Regions from separate parts of the Pantoea stewartii genome, predicted to be linked through region 4. Evidence: predicted binding sites of a transcription regulator. Region 4 holds the regulator's gene; each other region holds the start of a gene.
The links. Region 4 encodes PurR, which represses purine synthesis genes. Its sites were predicted from a motif close to CANGCAAACGTTTGCNTG; they were not measured.

Region 1 (4,216 bases), 1.9 Mb from region 4:
AGCGAATGTCGTGTACGGTAGGATCCATACCCAGCGCTTTCAGCGACCCGAGGTACAGCTCCTGAATATTGTCCGGCGACGGCTTGATGATCACCTGGAACTGATAGTAGTGCTGCAAGCGGTTCGGGTTTTCGCCATAGCGGCCGTCGGTAGGACGACGGGATGGCTGCACATAGGCCGCAGCAATCGGCTCCGGGCCAAGTGCGCGCAGGCAGGTCATTGGGTGTGAAGTACCAGCGCCCACTTCCATGTCCAGTGGTTGAACAATGGTGCAGCCCTGGCGCGCCCAGTAATCCTGCAATGTCAGGATCAGGCCCTGAAAGGTCTTGGTATCAAACTTTTGCATGATGAGTTCGCACGCGGTTCGGCTAGATAAAAAAAGAGTGCGACAGTATACCCTTTGACCGCGTGATATGCAGCCGGAAATCCGGCGGCGCAGCCGCGAGAGTGGATTTTTGGTGTCAGATTTAGCCTGCTGGCGGCCTGTCATCGCCTGATTAACCGATACGGTTATGCGTTTTCATGCGATCCTGTGCACAGAGGGTTCTGAATCCCCGCTATTGCGCTTGTTGACGTCGACGCGACTGGCTACGCTTTGCACCGGGACGCACTGCGCCAGAGGACACCATGTCGCAAAAGATTTACTGGATTGATAATTTGCGGGCGATTGCCTGCCTGATGGTCATCGTCATTCACACCACAACGTGGTATCTGACCGGGCCGATGGCCATAAAAGGTCACTGGTGGGATATTGCTAACCTGTTCAATTCAGCGTCACGCATCTGTGTGCCGCTGTTTTTTATGATTTCAGGCTATCTGTTCTTTGGTGAACGCAGTACGCAGCCGCGCCACCTGTGGCGACTGCTGGGATGTCTGGTTTTTTACAGTGCCGTGTCACTGGTTTATATCAGCCTGCTGACGCCAATTGGCGAAGGCCGTTCAATTTTAAAAATGCTGCAGAAGCCGGTGTTCTACCATCTGTGGTTTTTCTTCGCGCTCATGGGGATTTACCTCTTGTCGCCCCTGATTCAGGTAAAAAGCGTGCGGCCGCGCTACGTGGCGCTACTGGTGCTGATTGTGGTGGTCCTCGCGAATCCCAATACCATGGACCAGTCGTGGGGGCGCTTTCACTGGTTGCCCATTAACCTTTACCTGAGCGGCGACAGTATCTATTACCTGCTCTACGCCTTATTAGGCCGGGCGATCGGTACCATGGACACAGAAAGACGCGCTATCACACCGTTGGCTGCCGTGACCTTTGTGGCCTGCGTGACCGGCATTATGCTGGGTACGAAGCGCGCGTTAATCGTTAATGGTGCCTTTAACGATACGTGGTATCTCTATTGCGGACCGCTGGTATTCATTGCCGCAATAAGCGCGCTGGTGGTGTTCAAAAATGCCTTTAATCAACGTACGCTGCCCGGTCTGGCCATCATTTCGCGCTACTCTCTGCCCATCTACGGCTTTCACGCCCTGTTCATCCATTTTATTCGCACCCATCACTATGACGATATGGCGCGTCCCTGGCTCGACCTGCCTGCCGTTTTTACCGTCACGCTGGTGGGCAGCTTATTACTGGGAATGCTGCTCAGTCGGGTGGATAAACGACATTGGGTGACCTGAGTCAGCGCGTCAGGTTCCAGCCTCTGGCGCGCCACAGCGCGGGTAACGCGGCCATATCGGTGAACACGGTCACCAGCGGATGATGGAGTTCGGGATTATGAGCGTCGGCACAGTAATAAAACACCGGCATGCCTGCTGCGATACCGGCACGCGCCCCCGCTTCGGAGTCATCCACCAAAATACAGCGCTCGACGGGTACCTGCATTTGTTGGGCTGCGTGAAACATCAGCTCGGGTTCGGGCTTCCAGTGGCCAATATCGTAACCGCTGTAAAGACGGTCAGCGAAATGACTCAGCATGCCGGTGAGGCCCAGCGAGTGCTGCATCTTTTTCACCGTGCCGTTTGACACCACGCATATCGGTACTGCCATTTGCCCGACCAGTGCCTTCGCACCGGCTATCGGCTTCAGTTCACGGTCAAACAAACGGGCCACTTCGCGCCGGTAAGCCGGTTCAACGTCCTCCAGAGGCAGAGCGACCCGATGCGTTTCACTGACGTCGCGGATGATGTCATACAGCTTTACCCCTTTGTACTTTTCGAACATCTCCTGCAGAGAGAGCGTAATCCCGTACTGGGCAAAGGTGGTGACATACGCGCGGGTGCACAGGACTTCACTGTCAACCAGGGTACCGTCACAATCGAAAAAGACGCATTCAACAGACATCTGACTCCTCCTTTTGTTCGGGGTACCTTAACACGTCAGCGTGTCCCTGAGGGGCCGGGATATGGCAATCGGTTGCGAAAAATCATTGTATTGCCGGGGCAAAATCGCCAGGATACGCGCCGGTGAAATTTTCTTCTGGATAAATGGCATGAATAAACAAGGCCTTTTTCAGCGCGTATTCAAACTGCAGGAGCATGGTACAACGGTTCGTACCGAAGTGATCGCAGGCATTACCACGTTTTTGACCATGGTATACATTGTTTTTGTGAACCCGCAGATTTTAGGTGTCGCAGGCATGGATACCCGGGCAGTGTTCGTAACGACCTGTTTGATTGCCGCGTTCGGCAGCATCCTGATGGGGCTGTTTGCCAATCTTCCTGTCGCCCTGGCCCCGGCGATGGGCCTCAATGCCTTTTTTGCCTTTGTGGTCGTCGGCGCGATGGGTTACTCATGGCAGGTCGGCATGGGTGCCATCTTCTGGGGCGCACTGGGTCTGCTCATCCTGACTCTGTTGCGGGTACGTTACTGGATGATCGCCAATATTCCGCTTAGCCTGCGCGTAGGCATCACCGCTGGCATTGGCCTGTTCATTGCCATGATGGGCCTGAAAAACGCCGGTATCATTGTGGCCAACCCGGATACGCTGGTCAGCGTGGGTAACCTCAGCTCACACAATGTGCTGCTGGGTGCGCTGGGATTCTTTATTATCGCCATTCTGGCCTCACGCAACATTCACGCCGCCGTGCTCATTTCGATGATCGTCACCACGGCGTTGGGTTGGCTGCTGGGCGACGTGACGTTTACGGGCGTAGTTTCTGCGCCGCCATCTGTCACCGCGATTGTCGGTCAGGTTGATATTAAAGGCGCGTTCAACATCGGCATGGCAGGCGTCATATTCTCCTTTATGCTGGTCAATCTGTTTGACTCGTCCGGCACCTTGATTGGCGTGACCGACAAAGCCGGACTGGCTGATGAAAAAGGCACGTTCCCGCGCATGAAACAGGCGTTGTATGTCGACAGCATCAGTTCGGTAACGGGCGCGCTGGCAGGAACGTCATCGGTGACCGCCTATATTGAAAGTACCTCCGGCGTAGCTGTCGGCGGCCGTACCGGATTGATGGCCGTGGTCACAGGCCTTCTGTTCCTGCTCGTCACGTTTTTATCGCCCCTGGCGGCCATGGTACCGGCCTATGCTGCGGCAGGCGCGTTAATCTATGTTGGCGTGCTGATGACGGCCAGCCTGTCCCGCGTCAAATGGGATGACCTGACCGAAGCCGTCCCGGCATTTGTAACTGCCGCCATGATGCCCTTTAGTTTTTCGATTACAGAAGGCATCGCACTGGGCTTTATTGCGTACTGTGTGATGAAGCTGGGCACCGGTCGCTGGCGAGAAATCAGCCCCTGCGTCGTCATTGTCGCCTTGCTGTTTGTATTGAAAATCGCCTTTATCGACGCGCATTAAAACCGTACGCAAAGGGCGGGAAAGCAGTGAGCGTTACGGTAAGCACGTAACGCTCCAGTAACTCAGACGAACTGGCAGGCCTGCTCCAGGCTCAGCCGGGGTAATCGGGGCGGGAGCTTGTCGGGTAAGCCATAGCCCAGGTTAATGAGCAGGTTGGCCTGCCAGGTGGTACCGGCAAAAAAGGCCGCGTTCACTTTAAGCGGATCGAATCCTGACATCGGGCCTGCATCCAGCCCCAGCGCACGCGCGGCCATGATCAGATAGCCTGCCTGCAGGCTACTGTTACGAAATGCGGTTTCTTTAACCAGATCGGGTGTGTTGGTAAACCAGTTTCGCGCATCGGCATGTTGAAACAACATGGTCAGATGCTGATAAAACTCGCTGTCCCAGGCAATAATCACGGTGACAGGGGCGCGCAGGGTTTTCTCAAGGTTGCCGGAGGCCAGGGCCGGCTTCAGCTTTTCTTT
Region 2 (4,216 bases), 790 kb from region 4:
TTATCCACGCCATCAAGCCGACAGTCGAGTCCGTCGAACCGCTTATCCACGCCATCAAGTCGACAGTCAAGTCCGTCGAACCGCTTGTCCACACCCTCGAACCGACAGCCAAGTCCGTCCAGCCGCTTATCTGTCCCATCAAATCGGCTGTCAGTATCATCAAATTTCGCTATGACAACCGAGAAGCTGGCGTCAATGCTGTTAAACCGGTTAGTAACGTCGACTAATACCTTATTGATTTCAAAAATTTTGCTGTCAATACGATCCTGCCTGTTCTCAATACCGGCAAACTGACTCGCGACGTGTCCTACATTTTCTTCCAGGCCAGTGAATCGCTGAAGCATTTCAACGTGAAACAGCGTTTGCTCTGAGCGCAGTATTTCAAGATCAGTTTTCGTCGCAAATGCCGTCGCGCGCCCACTGAACAGCGCCAGATCAATTTTCATCTGATGGCTGTCTTGCTCCAGTCGCTCAAAGCGCTTTTCAAAATTTTCCATTGTTTTGCCTCCCGTCCCGCAATGACGGTCGATTACGTTTGGCTTTCCGCGATCCCGTTTTATACAAAGGTTGCCCATTATCGGTCCCTGACAGGCGGATTACATGCATCCGTTAACGTTATTCACGACCTGCTTCGACGTTATTGAAGCAAAGTCCCGCACAATAAACATTACCTGATTGAATAAGAACGCAAAATAAAACCAGCGTGCCGCCTTATTCAGAAGGTGTTGTCGAAGAGTAAGAGGTGAAAGGCGTGAAGAAAAGGCAGTTCATATTCATTTTGGAAGAGAATGCACAACGATTGAAAAAGCTGAGGCAGCCTGGTGATGCATCGACGCGAAATATAACGCTAAAACCGTTACAGCATATTAACTATGCTGTAACGGTGAAGTTAATTATGCACTCAACCAGCCGAGCTTAATGACAAACAGCAGGGAAAGAATAATCAGCGCCGCATTAATTTCTTTCGTCCGTCCACTCAGCAGTTTCACCACGGTCCAGGTGATAAAGCCGAAAGCGATACCGTTTGCAATGGAATACGTTAATGGCATGGTCAGGGCCGTCACCGTAACAGGAGCCGCAGTAGTAATGTCTTTCCAGTCGATCTCGGCCAGGCCTGAGGTCATCAGCACAGCCACAAAGAGCAGTGCGGGTGCCGTGGCGTAAACCGGCACGCTGGAAGCCAGGGGTGAAAAGAACAGCGCCAGTAAAAACAGCACCGCCACCACCACAGCCGTTAATCCGGTACGGCCACCGGCGCTGACGCCTGCAGCCGATTCGACATAGCTGGTGGTCGTGGACGTTCCCAGCAGAGAACCAAACAGCGCCGCCGCACTGTCCGCCACAAGCGCGCGCCCCATTTTAGGCACGTTGCCCTCTTCGTCAGCCAGTCCGGCACGTTTGGTCACGCCCAGCAGCGTTCCCGTGTTATCAAACACGTCGACAAACAGGAACGCAAAAATCACGCTAATCAGACCCACGTTAAACGCACCCGCGATATCCAGATGCATAAACGTCGGGGCGATGGACGGCGGGGCAGAAAATACGCCGCCAAACGGCGTCAGGCCAATTCCCATGGAGATAAAGGTAATGATCAGAATGCCAATCAAAACCGCGCCCGTCACACGGCGCGCCTCCAGCACGACGATGATGATAAAACCTAACACCGCCATCAGTGGTCCAGGCTTGGTCAAATCACCAATTCCTACCAGCGTGGCCGGATTGTCGACGACGATTCCCGCCCCTTCCAGCGCGATAATCGCCAGGAACAGACCAATACCGGCGGCAATCCCCGCACGCAACGGCAACGGAATGCTTTTGATAATCCATTCGCGAATTTTAAAGATTGATAACGCAAAGAAGATAACCGCAGACAGGAATACCGCGCCCAGCGCAATCTGCCAGGTGTAGCCCATGTGCAGCACAACGGTATACGTGAAGAAGGCATTCAGGCCCATTCCCGGTGCCAGGGCGATAGGATAGTTGGCAATCAGTCCCATCAACACAGAACCAATTGCTGCCGCCAGACAGGTCGCGACGAAGACCGCACCTTTGTCCATGCCGGTCGCCCCTAAAATACTGGGGTTAACGAACAGGATATAAGCCATTGCCAGAAAGGTCGTGATCCCGGCGATGATTTCGGTGCGAACCGTTGTGTTGTGCGCTTTTAATTTAAATAGTTTTTCTAACATCATTATCTCTCGATGATAGAGACGTCACTCAGGTACGTGCTCTCTTGCCAAAGTTATTATCATGCTGTTTGTGGTAATGCCGACGGCTGGCCCGCGCCGTTGCAGGCCTGTTAAAAACCGGGGTTGCTTTCCTTTGTCATGTGAGCAATTGCTAAGGCTTAAGCAATTGCTGTGCCAGTCCGACACGCAATCGATTACCTGAATAAGCGCAAACGAGCCTTAAGAGAATTCTGAACCGAATCAGGGCGCGATTATGGTGCATTGCCCCCTAAATGCGCAAACGTTTTCCTTTCGGTGCCGAAAAGGCGAAAAAAGGGTGCTGACGCACGCTTCAACACTTTGTGAGGCGACGCTGGTCACGTTTCAGCCGCATTAACCTGCAGGCAAAAGGGGAATGTGTAAACTCGAAATTAACTCTTTAGTAACATTGAGGTCACACAATGAAGCCAGCAGTTCTGGTGGTGGATGATGATCCTGCGGTCTGCGATCTGTTGCAGGACGCGCTCAGTGAACATGCTTTACGGGTTTATCGTTGTCATCAGGGTAAAGAGGCGCTGGCGATGGTCAGTGCTCACCCGGACATCGCGCTGGTAATGTTGGATATGATGTTGCCTGATACCAATGGATTGCTGGTGCTCCAGCAGTTGCAGCGTCAACGGCCTGATATCCTCGTAATCATGCTGACCGGCATGGGATCGGAATCGGAGATGGTCGTGGGTCTGGAGATGGGCGCGGACGACTATATTGCTAAACCATTCAATCCCCGCGTGGTCGTGGCCCGCGCACGCGCCGCCCTCAGACGCAGCGGACGTGCCGCAACCAGTGATGACGCGCAGTCAGGCTGGCGCTTCAATGGCTGGGTGCTTGATGAAGCACGCTGCCAGTTACTCAATCCTCAACGCGAAACGGTTCCTCTGACGCAGGGGGAATATACTTTGTTACGCGCCATGGTACGGCATGCACGCAAGGTCCTGACGCGCGATCAGTTATTAGAACTGACCCACAGCGAGACGATGGATGTCTTTGACCGCACGATCGATGTGCTGATCATGCGGTTACGCCGTAAAATTGAAGCCAATCCGCATCAGCCCGGCCTGATCCGCACTATCCGCGGGCTGGGCTATGTTTTTTCTGCCGATGTGGTCAAACCTGAAGGGCTGGGACTTTCCACACAAACCGCCTGAGCCATCCATTCACGCATGTCGCGCAAGGGGCGAATGCCGTCTGTCGCATTGGCGGCACGCAGATTAAAACAGGCGCAGGTATGGGCCAGTTTCAGCGTCGAGACCATATCCTCGCCTTCATGGCTGGCAAACAGCACGCCCGCACAAAATGCATCACCCGCTCCGACGCTGCCCACAATGTCGTCGGGTGCCAGCTGCCAGGCGGGCTGCCAGACACCTTCGCCGTCCGCTTCACGTCCCCATGCGCCCTCGGGCGCATGGATAACAACACGCTGACGCACGCCCTGCTCCGCCAGCCACTGCGCGGCACGGGCAAAAGCGGCGGGCGGCTGAATGCCGCGGCCATCACGTAACAGCACGCCTGACAACGCCTGCGCTTCCAGTTCATTAATCACCAGATAATCCAGCCAGCGTAAGGCGGGCAGCACCTGAGGGCGGTAATCGCCCGCGCGGGAAGCCAGATCCAGGGACGTGAAATAGCCCCGCTGCTGCATGTGTGCCAGCAACCGGGCGCTGCGGGTACCAAATTCGCTGTCCACGCTATCCAGCGTTTCCAGCAGCAGCAAATACCCCAGATGAAAGATGCGCTGTGCGTCATCGACGGCGGCGAAGTGCGGTCTGTCCAGTAAGCTGTTGGCGCCGGGTGAAAAGAAAAAAGTCCGTTGTCCGTCCGGTGTCGTCATCACCTGGGTCATCGCTGTAGGCTTGTCGTCGGTGCGCTGCACTAACCGGTAGTCAATCTGCGCCGCTTTCATCATAGCCAGCAGAAAATCGCCATCGGCGTCATTGCCGAGCAGGCCAATCGCCGCCAGCGGCAATGTGCACTGCATGCGCGACAGCGTG
Region 3 (4,216 bases), 320 kb from region 4:
GCGATGCATTAAGCGCCAGCAGCGTAGGCGAGGCATCACCAATCGGCGAAGCGTTCGCAAGGTTGCCGCCCAGCGTGCCGAGTTGACGAATTTGTAGCGAGGCAAAGCGCGTCAGCATTCCGGCAAAACCCGGAATGCGCGTCGCCATAAAATCGGCAATGTGCTCCAGCGACGCAGCGGCACCCAGTTGATAGTGTTTATCGTCCTCGCCGCAGGCTTTCAGTGCGTCAACCTGCCCCAGGGCAATCATTTTGGGGAGATGCTGGTCACGCTGGGTAATCAGCAGGCTGAGATCGGTGCCGCCCGCCAGCAATGCGGCATCAGGATGGGCGATACAGCATTCGGCAAGCTGCTGCACGGTTTTCGGGATAAAACAGGTGCGACCGTTCTTTTCCAGCGTCTGGATAGCCTCGTGTGTCAGGTTCATCAGCTGTTCAGTCACCTGCTGTGCCTGACGATCAAAGCTGTCGGGCTGAACATCGCTCAGGCTTTGCTCGGCAGCCGCCATGATGGAACGGTAACCGGTACAGCGGCACAGGTTACCCGCCAGCGCATGTTCGGCCTGCTGACGATTCCACTCAGGCTGGTTTTTTTGCAGACTAAACAGCGACATGACAAAACCCGGCGTACAGAATCCACACTGCGAGCCATGGCAGTCCACCATTGCCTGCTGTACCGGATGCAGGCTTTTTCCCTGGCGTAGATCCTCTACCGTAATGAGTTGCTTACCCTGTAACCCACTGACCAGCATCAGGCAGCTGTTCACGGTCTGGTAGGTGAGCTTCCCGTCTACGACACTGCCCAGCGTGACGCTACACGCGCCGCAGTCGCCGGAGGCACAGCCCTCTTTGGTGCCGCAGCGACGCTGATGCGTACGCAAATACGACAGGACCGTCAGATTGGGATCGAGCTGCTCTTCTGTCACCGGACGGTCATTAAGCAGGAACTGAATCATGCGGCGTTCTCCTTTGCAGCGGATTGCCAGACCGGGCGACCGTTAACCCAGGTTTGTACGATATTTCTGTCATCGCCGAGCGTCATCAGCACAAACAGTTTTTCCCAGATATCTTTACTGTTTGCCATGCGTAACCTCTGCAAGGCGGACACGGCGGGATCCAGCACCACAAAGTCCGCTTCTTTGCCCGGGGCGAAGTTACCGATGTGTTTATCGAGATCCAGCGCATGAGCGCCGCCCAGTGTGGCGTGATAAAACGCTTCTGCGGCGCTCAGTTTGTACTGCTGCAGTTGCCCCACTTTGTAGGCTTCTCCCAGCGTTTGCAGCATATTGAAGGTGGTGCCGGCGCCTACATCGGTGCCGATGCCCACGTTAACGCCCTGCTGCCAGCTCCGCTGGATATTGAACAGGCCGCTGCCCAGAAACAGATTTGAGGTGGGGCAAAATGCTATGGCGGAGTTCGTATCATGCAGGCACTGCCACTCCTGTGTTTCCAGATGCAGACAGTGCGCGAATACGCTGCGGCGCCCGGTCAGCTGATACTGATGATACACATCCAGATAACCGTTATGGTCAGGAAAAAGCTGCTTCACCCAGGCCACTTCGTGGGGGTTTTCGCTAAGGTGCGTATGAACCCAGACATCCGGGTGACGCTGGCGAAGCGCCTGAACTTTCTCCAGCAGCGCCGGAGAAGAGGTCGGAGCGAAACGCGGCGTCAGCGCATAATTAAGGCGGCCGCGCTCGTGCCAGCGCGCAATCAGCGCCTCCGTCTGGGCATAGCTCTCTTCTGGCGTTTCTGTCAGGTAGTCCGGGGCATTGCGATCCATCATCACTTTGCCTGCGATAATACGCATATTGAGCGCCTCGGCTGCGCTGAACAGCGCATCTACCGACTGCGGGTGCACCGTGCCGAAAATCAACGCGCTGGTCGTGCCGTTCGCCAGTAACTGCTGCAGGAAAAATGCCGACATCTGCGCGGCATGATCCGGGCAGTGATACTGCGCTTCCACGGGAAAAGTGTACTGATTCAGCCACTCCAGCAGTTGCTCGCCAAAGGCACCGATCATTTCCGTTTGCGGATAATGAATATGGCAATCGACAAAGCCCGGGATGATCAGCTTACCGCGCAGGTCAATCATGCCGCCTGCATTCAGGCTGTCTGTGCTCTCCTGCCAGGGGCGCAGATCGACAACACGCCCTTCACGCAGCGTCAGCACGCCATCGTCCAGATAGCGTGCCTGCGCCAGTATCGATTCGGGATCGTGTGCCACTGCGGCAAAATCGAAGAAGCTGGCGCGAATCGCCGCGTCCGTATATGTCAGCATAATGTTTCCTCTGCCGGGCGGGGTAAATGTCGCCCTGTGCCTTAACCCTGGTCTCTGTTTAAACATTTTGCAAGAGTCATGCCAGCCTTGTTTATAAAATTAAAACTTATATATCAGTAACTTAATAAAAATTATTCGTTGCGCAACGAAAAAACGTCTTTACACACGACGCAAACGGTTGCCATTCTTTCGCAATCGGTTGCCTGGATAATGATGGCCAAAATGCGCCCTGCCGGCCTGACGCGTTTGCACAATAACGGGGCGGACTGCACGAAAATAGCGCAGACCGTGGGCGACCGTGCACGTAAAATTCAGCGGACATCGCCAAAAATGCCGTGTTAAGGTGAAAGGAACACCATGAAACGGAATAAGGGAAACACGATGATTATTTTTGTTACGGGGGCAACGGCAGGGTTTGGTCAAAGCATTACCCGCCGGTTCATCGAAACAGGACACAAAGTGATCGCAAGCGGCCGTCGCGCAGAACGTCTGAAAGCGCTGAAAGACGCGTTGGGCGACAACCTGTATACGGTGCAACTGGATGTGCGTAACCGGGCCGCCATTGAAGAGGCAATTGCACACCTCCCTGCAGAATGGCGCGACATTGATGTACTGGTCAATAACGCGGGTCTGGCATTAGGCATTGAACCGGCGCACCGGGCAGATGTGAATGACTGGGAAAATATGATCGACACCAACACGAAGGGGCTGGTGTATATGACGCGCGCCGTCTTGCCTGCGATGGTTGAGCGTAACGTCGGTCATATCATTAATATCGGGTCGATTGCCGGAAGCTGGCCCTATGCGGGCGGTAATGTGTATGGGGCCACCAAAGCCTTTGTCCGTCAGTTCAGCCTGAACCTGCGCACCGATTTGCACGGCACCGCCCTGCGCGTAACGGATATTGAGCCAGGCCTGGTTGGCGGCACCGAATTCTCTAACGTGCGCTTTAAAGGCGACGATGACAAGGCTGATAAGGTTTATGAGGGCGCGACGGCACTGACGCCGGAAGATGTGACTGAAGCGGTTTACTGGGTGGCAACCTTGCCTAAACACGTCAACATCAACACCCTGGAAATGATGCCCGTCAGCCAGACGCTGGCAGGCCTTAAAGTGCATAAACCCTGATTAAGAGGCCAGCCCTCGGGCTGGCTTTTTACGCTTTGCCCCAGCCCAGCACGATAATCAACATGCCGCTGAACGCAATCAGCGCACCACTCCAGTCCCAGATACTCAGCTTCACCCCGTCTACGATGCGCAACCAGACCAGCGCCGTGAGAACATAAACGCCGCCGTAAGCCGCGTATACGCGCCCACTTGCCGCAGGATGGAGCGTCAGCAGCCAGACAAACAGCGTGAGACTCAGTGCGGCAGGCACTAACAGCCAGGCCGACGCGCCCTTTTTCAGCCACAGCCAGGGCAAAAAACAGCCTGTGATCTCTGCCAGGGCGGTAATAAAAAACAGTAATGCAGTCTTGATCAGCACGTTAATCTCTCAGGCAGGTAAACGACATGCACACTGCTGGTGAGCATCTGAGCGGCAATGGTATACTATTGCGCACAGGCTGCAAAAGTTTACCCACAGGTAAGCCCGTGTTAACTGAAGGATATTACGATGAAAAAATTGCTTCCGGTTCTGATGGTGGCCCTGCTTTCTGTCACGGCATTTGGCGTGAGTGCAAACACCGATCGCCTGATAATTGAAAATGGCAGTAGCGCGCTGAATAATGAAGCGGCCCGTCAGAGTAAAGAGCAGTGGAATGACACGCACATGCTGCGCAATAAAGTGAACCGCCGGGTGGAAAAAGAGTTTGATAAAGCGGACCGCGCGTTTGATACCCGCGACAAGTGTGAGCAGAGCGCTAACCTGAATGCCTACTGGGAACCCAACACGTTGCGCTGTTTGGATCGCCGCACCGGTCGTCCGGTACTGCCG
Region 4 (4,216 bases):
AGTAAAGCGCATCGCCAGCGTTACCAGAAAGCGCGTGAAACGGCGATGGCAAAACTGATGGGGCAACTTGGCAAGCGTTATCAGTGGGGAGGCAAATCGCCCCATACGGGTTTTGATTGCAGTGGCCTCGTATGGTACGCCTACAAAGACGTCGTGAAGTTTAAGATCCCCCGTACCGCTAACGAAATGTACCATCTGCGGGATGCAGCACCGGTCAACCGCGAATCCCTTGAAAAAGGCGATCTGGTTTTCTTCCGCATCAACGGGCGTGGAACCGCAGATCATGTCGGGGTTTACCTGGGCAACGGTAAATTCATTCAGTCACCGCGTACCGGTAAAGATATTCAAATCAGTGCGTTGAGCGAAGATTACTGGCAGCGCCATTATATTGGTGCGCGTCGCGTTATGACGCCAAAGACCGTTCGCTAAACGTCCTTCATACAAAAAAGCCGGGAAAGGCAACTTCCCGGCTTTTTTATTGCCCACCTCACCCCGATTGTGCAGCCGGATGTTCCAGGCGAAAATGCCGCACCTGCCGGTGATACGGTCTGACAGACAGGACGTATCACCGGCAAGGCTGGACGCGCAGTCAGCCAGTCAGCCAGCCAGTCAGCCAGCCAGTCAGCCAGTCAGCCAGTCAGCCAGTCAGCCAGTCAGCCAGTCAGCCAGTCAGCCAGTCAGCCAGTCAGCCAGTATAGCGTCGCTGCAAACGAATGCGGCTAGTGCAGAATAGCGGTGAAGCTAAACGCGATGATCATTAACAGTGCGGCTGCCGTCGTCATTAATGACAGTTTTAAATCGGTACTCATCCCCTCTCCTTTAACCCTGACGTTTGTAAGGTGAAAGCATTTTCACATACGCGTGGGTAAAAATCTCGTTTTATCCGCACAGCCTTGTTAGAATCCCCCCTTTGTTGCGCAACAGCGCGCAATATCGGTTGCGTCCGCGCCCTTTTCAGACGTTATTTCCTGCCCTGATGACTCAATACCGGACAGAAAAGCGATGTTTTTCGCAGAAATAACCGTCCGCTGACGCAAACGTTTAACAATATGCTTATCAATAATTTAGATAGGCCCGGGAGTTCGATTTACATGGCAACAATTAAAGATGTGGCGAAGCGTGCGGGCGTGTCCACCACGACCGTCTCACACGTCATCAATAAAACGCGCTTTGTCGCAGAAAATACCTGCGAAGCGGTGTGGGAAGCGATTCGGGAACTGCATTATTCTCCCAGCGCAGTCGCGCGTAGCCTGAAGGTGAATCACACCAAAACGCTGGGCCTGCTCGCCACGTCCAGTGAAGCGCCCTACTTTGCTGAAATTATCGAAGCCATTGAGAATCACTGCTTCGATAAAGGCTATACCCTGATTTTGGGCAACGCACATAATGACCTGCAAAAACAGCGCGCCTATCTGTCGATGATGGCGCAAAAGCGCGTTGACGGGCTTCTGGTGATGTGTTCAGAGTATCCGGATGATCTGCTGCAAATGCTGGAAGCGAACCGCAATATTCCGATGGTGGTGATGGACTGGGGCGAATCCCGTGCCGACTTTACCGATACCGTACTGGACAATGCTTTCCAGGGCGGTTATCTGGCAGGACGTTATTTGATTGAGCGTGGTCATCGCGATATTGGTGCCATTCCCGGCCAGATGGAGCGTAACACGGGAGGCGGTCGCCATGCCGGTTTCCTCAAGGCGCTGGAAGAAGCAGGTATTCAGCCACGTGCCGAATGGATTGTGCAGGGTGACTTTGAACCCGAATCTGGCTATCAGGCCATGCAGCAGATTCTGTCACAGAAGCAGCGCCCAAGCGCCGTATTCTGTGGGGGCGACATCATGGCGATGGGCGCAATCTGCGCGGCCGACGAAATGGGCCTGCGCGTGCCGCAGGATATCTCCGTCATCGGTTACGACAATGTGCGCAATGCGCGCTATTTCACCCCGGCACTGACCACGGTGCATCAGCCTAAAGCCCAGTTGGGTGAGAAAGCGCTGGAGATGTTGTTAGATCGCATCACCAGTAAGCGGGAAGAGTCGCAGACAATTGAAGTCCACCCGACGCTTATTGAGCGACGTTCGGTGGGCTATGGTCCTTATCGCGATTATCGCCGTTAATCCTCGCTCAACCACTCCTGATTTAGCGTTTGCGCATCGCCCAGGTACTGGAGTAACCACCCCAGCGCCGGTGATGCGCGATCTTCCGCCCAGCTGACGCAGCAGGGACTTTCCGGAAACGCCTGCGGTAAGTTCAGCTCTGCCATCTCGCCGCTGTCCAGTAAGGGCCGCGCTAAATGGCCCGGTATCATCGCGACACACAAACCGGCGCGCACACAGTCCAGACCGGTTTGCCAGTCCGGGACCACCAGCCGGCGTTGGTTATCCAGCGCCCAGGTCATACGACGCGGTAACGCGCGCGACGTATCTTCCAGCACCAGAGAAGGCCAGTTGCGCAACGCCTCATCATCTAGCGTAGCAACCTGCGTCAGAGGGTGCTGACGCGCCACCACGCAACGCCAGTTCAGGGTGCCCATATCGCGAAAGGCGAAACGCCCCCCCACCGGAATCGCCTGTGTCGCACCTATCGCCACATCCACTCGCCCGTCTGCCAGCGCATCCCAGACGCCGTTAAAGACCTCATAGCTGATGTGCAACTCCATGTCGGGAAAATGGCGGTAAAAATCCCTGACAAACTGCCGGGTCCGCTGCGGTTTGACGATGCAGTCGACGGCAATACCAATCTGACCGCGCCAGCCGTTGGCGAGCTGTTGACACTGACGTCGTGTGGCATCCATTTTTTTGATAACGCTGCGCCCTTCCCGCACAAAATGCTCGCCCGCCGGGGTGAGAATCACCTCCCGGTGCTGGCGTTCAAACAGCGGCACAGCCAGCCAGGTTTCCAGCTGGCGAACGGTATAGCTGATGGCAGAAGGCACACGGTGCAGTTCCTGGGCGGCCGCGCTAAAGCTGCCACCGCGTGCGACCGCATCCACCACTTCCAGCGCATATTCAGACCACATAATTTGCCTTCAAAATTTTTAACAGCAACAGGCAAATTTTACCGTTTCACAGCGTGAAGTACAGCTTTTACACTGCCCCGCGTTTATTCTGCAACTGATGAGAACCCGATGTCCGCTTCAAAAGGCTTTATTCCCTATCTTGCCGTGCTCAGTATGCTGGGCTTTCTGGCAACCGATATGTACCTGCCCGCCTTCGGCGCTATGCAGCAAAGTTTTAGCACGTCAGCCGGGATGATCAGCGCCAGCATGAGTCTGTTTCTGGCCGGTTTTGCCTGTGGTCAACTGGTCTGGGGCCCCTTATCTGATCGGTTGGGGCGTAAGCCGGTGCTGCTGGCAGGCCTCGTCCTGTTTGCTCTGGGCTGTGCGGGTATGTTGTGGGTAGATAATGTGATCCTGATGCTGGTACTGCGTTTTGTACAGGCTATCGGCGTGTGCGCGGCGGCCGTCAGCTGGCAGGCGCTGGTCGTTGATCGCTATCCTCAGTCACAGGCCAATAAAGTCTTTGCTACCATTATGCCGCTCGTCGCGCTGTCTCCCGCCCTGGCGCCGTTACTGGGCGCCTGGCTGATCGGCCATTTTCACTGGCGCGCCATTTTTGCGGTGCTGACGGGAATTGCTGTGGCGCTCATCCTGGTCACGCTGCGCCTGCCTTCGCCGCAAAAAAATCAACGTTCCCCTGCTTCGCAGCCTGGGTTTCTGACGCTGCTGCGCGCACGTGCCTACAGCGGTAACGTACTGATGTATTCCGCCTGCTCGGCCAGTTTTTTTGCATGGCTGACGGGTTCGCCGTTTATTCTGGCTGAAATTGGTCTGTCTCCTGCGGATATCGGGCTCAGTTATATTCCCCAAACCATCGCCTTTTTAATCGGCGGGTTTGGCTGCCGTGCGCTGCTCAACCGGTTTTCTGGCGCAACGCTGCTGCCGTGGCTGCTCGGCGTCTATAGTCTGAGTGTCGGGGCGCTGTTTGCCGTCGCGCTTTCGGGAAGCCCGTCACTCACGGCGTTACTGGTGCCGTTCTGCGGCATGGCGCTGGCAAATGGCGCGATTTATCCGATTGTGGTGTCCAGTGCGCTGCTGCCCTTCCCAAATGCCACCGGGAAAGCGGCGGCATTGCAGAACACGCTTCAGCTCGGACTCTGTTTTGCCGCCAGCCTTGCGGTGTCCGCAGGCTTGATCCAGGCTCTGTTTACGACCACG

Region 1: a site for PurR is predicted at 2,349-2,366, ahead of G5574_RS13435 (NCS2 family permease). Genes of this name have one in related genera too.
Region 2: a site for PurR is predicted at 2,463-2,480, ahead of G5574_RS04585 (NCS2 family permease). Genes of this name have one in related genera too.
Region 3: a site for PurR is predicted at 2,448-2,465, ahead of guaD (guanine deaminase). Genes of this name have one in related genera too.

What each region holds. Positions count from the first base shown of each region.
Region 1 is NZ_CP049115.1:2,818,069-2,822,284, forward strand. Features, by position in the region: gene glyQ (glycine--tRNA ligase subunit alpha) at 1-346, opposite strand, end outside; gene G5574_RS13425 (acyltransferase) at 628-1,623, shown strand; gene yieH (6-phosphogluconate phosphatase) at 1,625-2,287, opposite strand; gene G5574_RS13435 (NCS2 family permease) at 2,436-3,749, shown strand; gene G5574_RS13440 (malonic semialdehyde reductase) at 3,812-4,216, opposite strand, start outside.
Region 2 is NZ_CP049115.1:973,300-977,515, forward strand. Features, by position in the region: gene G5574_RS23620 (hypothetical protein) at 1-497, opposite strand, end outside; gene G5574_RS04585 (NCS2 family permease) at 894-2,192, opposite strand; gene G5574_RS04590 (response regulator) at 2,630-3,373, shown strand; gene G5574_RS04595 (carbohydrate kinase family protein) at 3,310-4,216, opposite strand, start outside.
Region 3 is NZ_CP049115.1:495,441-499,656, forward strand. Features, by position in the region: gene xdhA (xanthine dehydrogenase small subunit) at 1-955, opposite strand, end outside; gene guaD (guanine deaminase) at 952-2,280, opposite strand; gene ydfG (bifunctional NADP-dependent 3-hydroxy acid dehydrogenase/3-hydroxypropionate dehydrogenase YdfG) at 2,662-3,408, shown strand; gene G5574_RS02255 (YnfA family protein) at 3,437-3,763, opposite strand; gene G5574_RS02260 (DUF1283 family protein) at 3,896-4,216, shown strand, end outside.
Region 4 is NZ_CP049115.1:179,681-183,896, reverse strand. Features, by position in the region: gene G5574_RS00830 (C40 family peptidase) at 1-429, shown strand, start outside; gene G5574_RS00825 (hypothetical protein) at 509-733, shown strand; gene cydH (cytochrome bd-I oxidase subunit CydH) at 720-809, opposite strand; gene purR (HTH-type transcriptional repressor PurR) at 1,092-2,117, shown strand; gene punR (DNA-binding transcriptional activator PunR) at 2,114-3,019, opposite strand; gene punC (purine nucleoside transporter PunC) at 3,128-4,216, shown strand, end outside.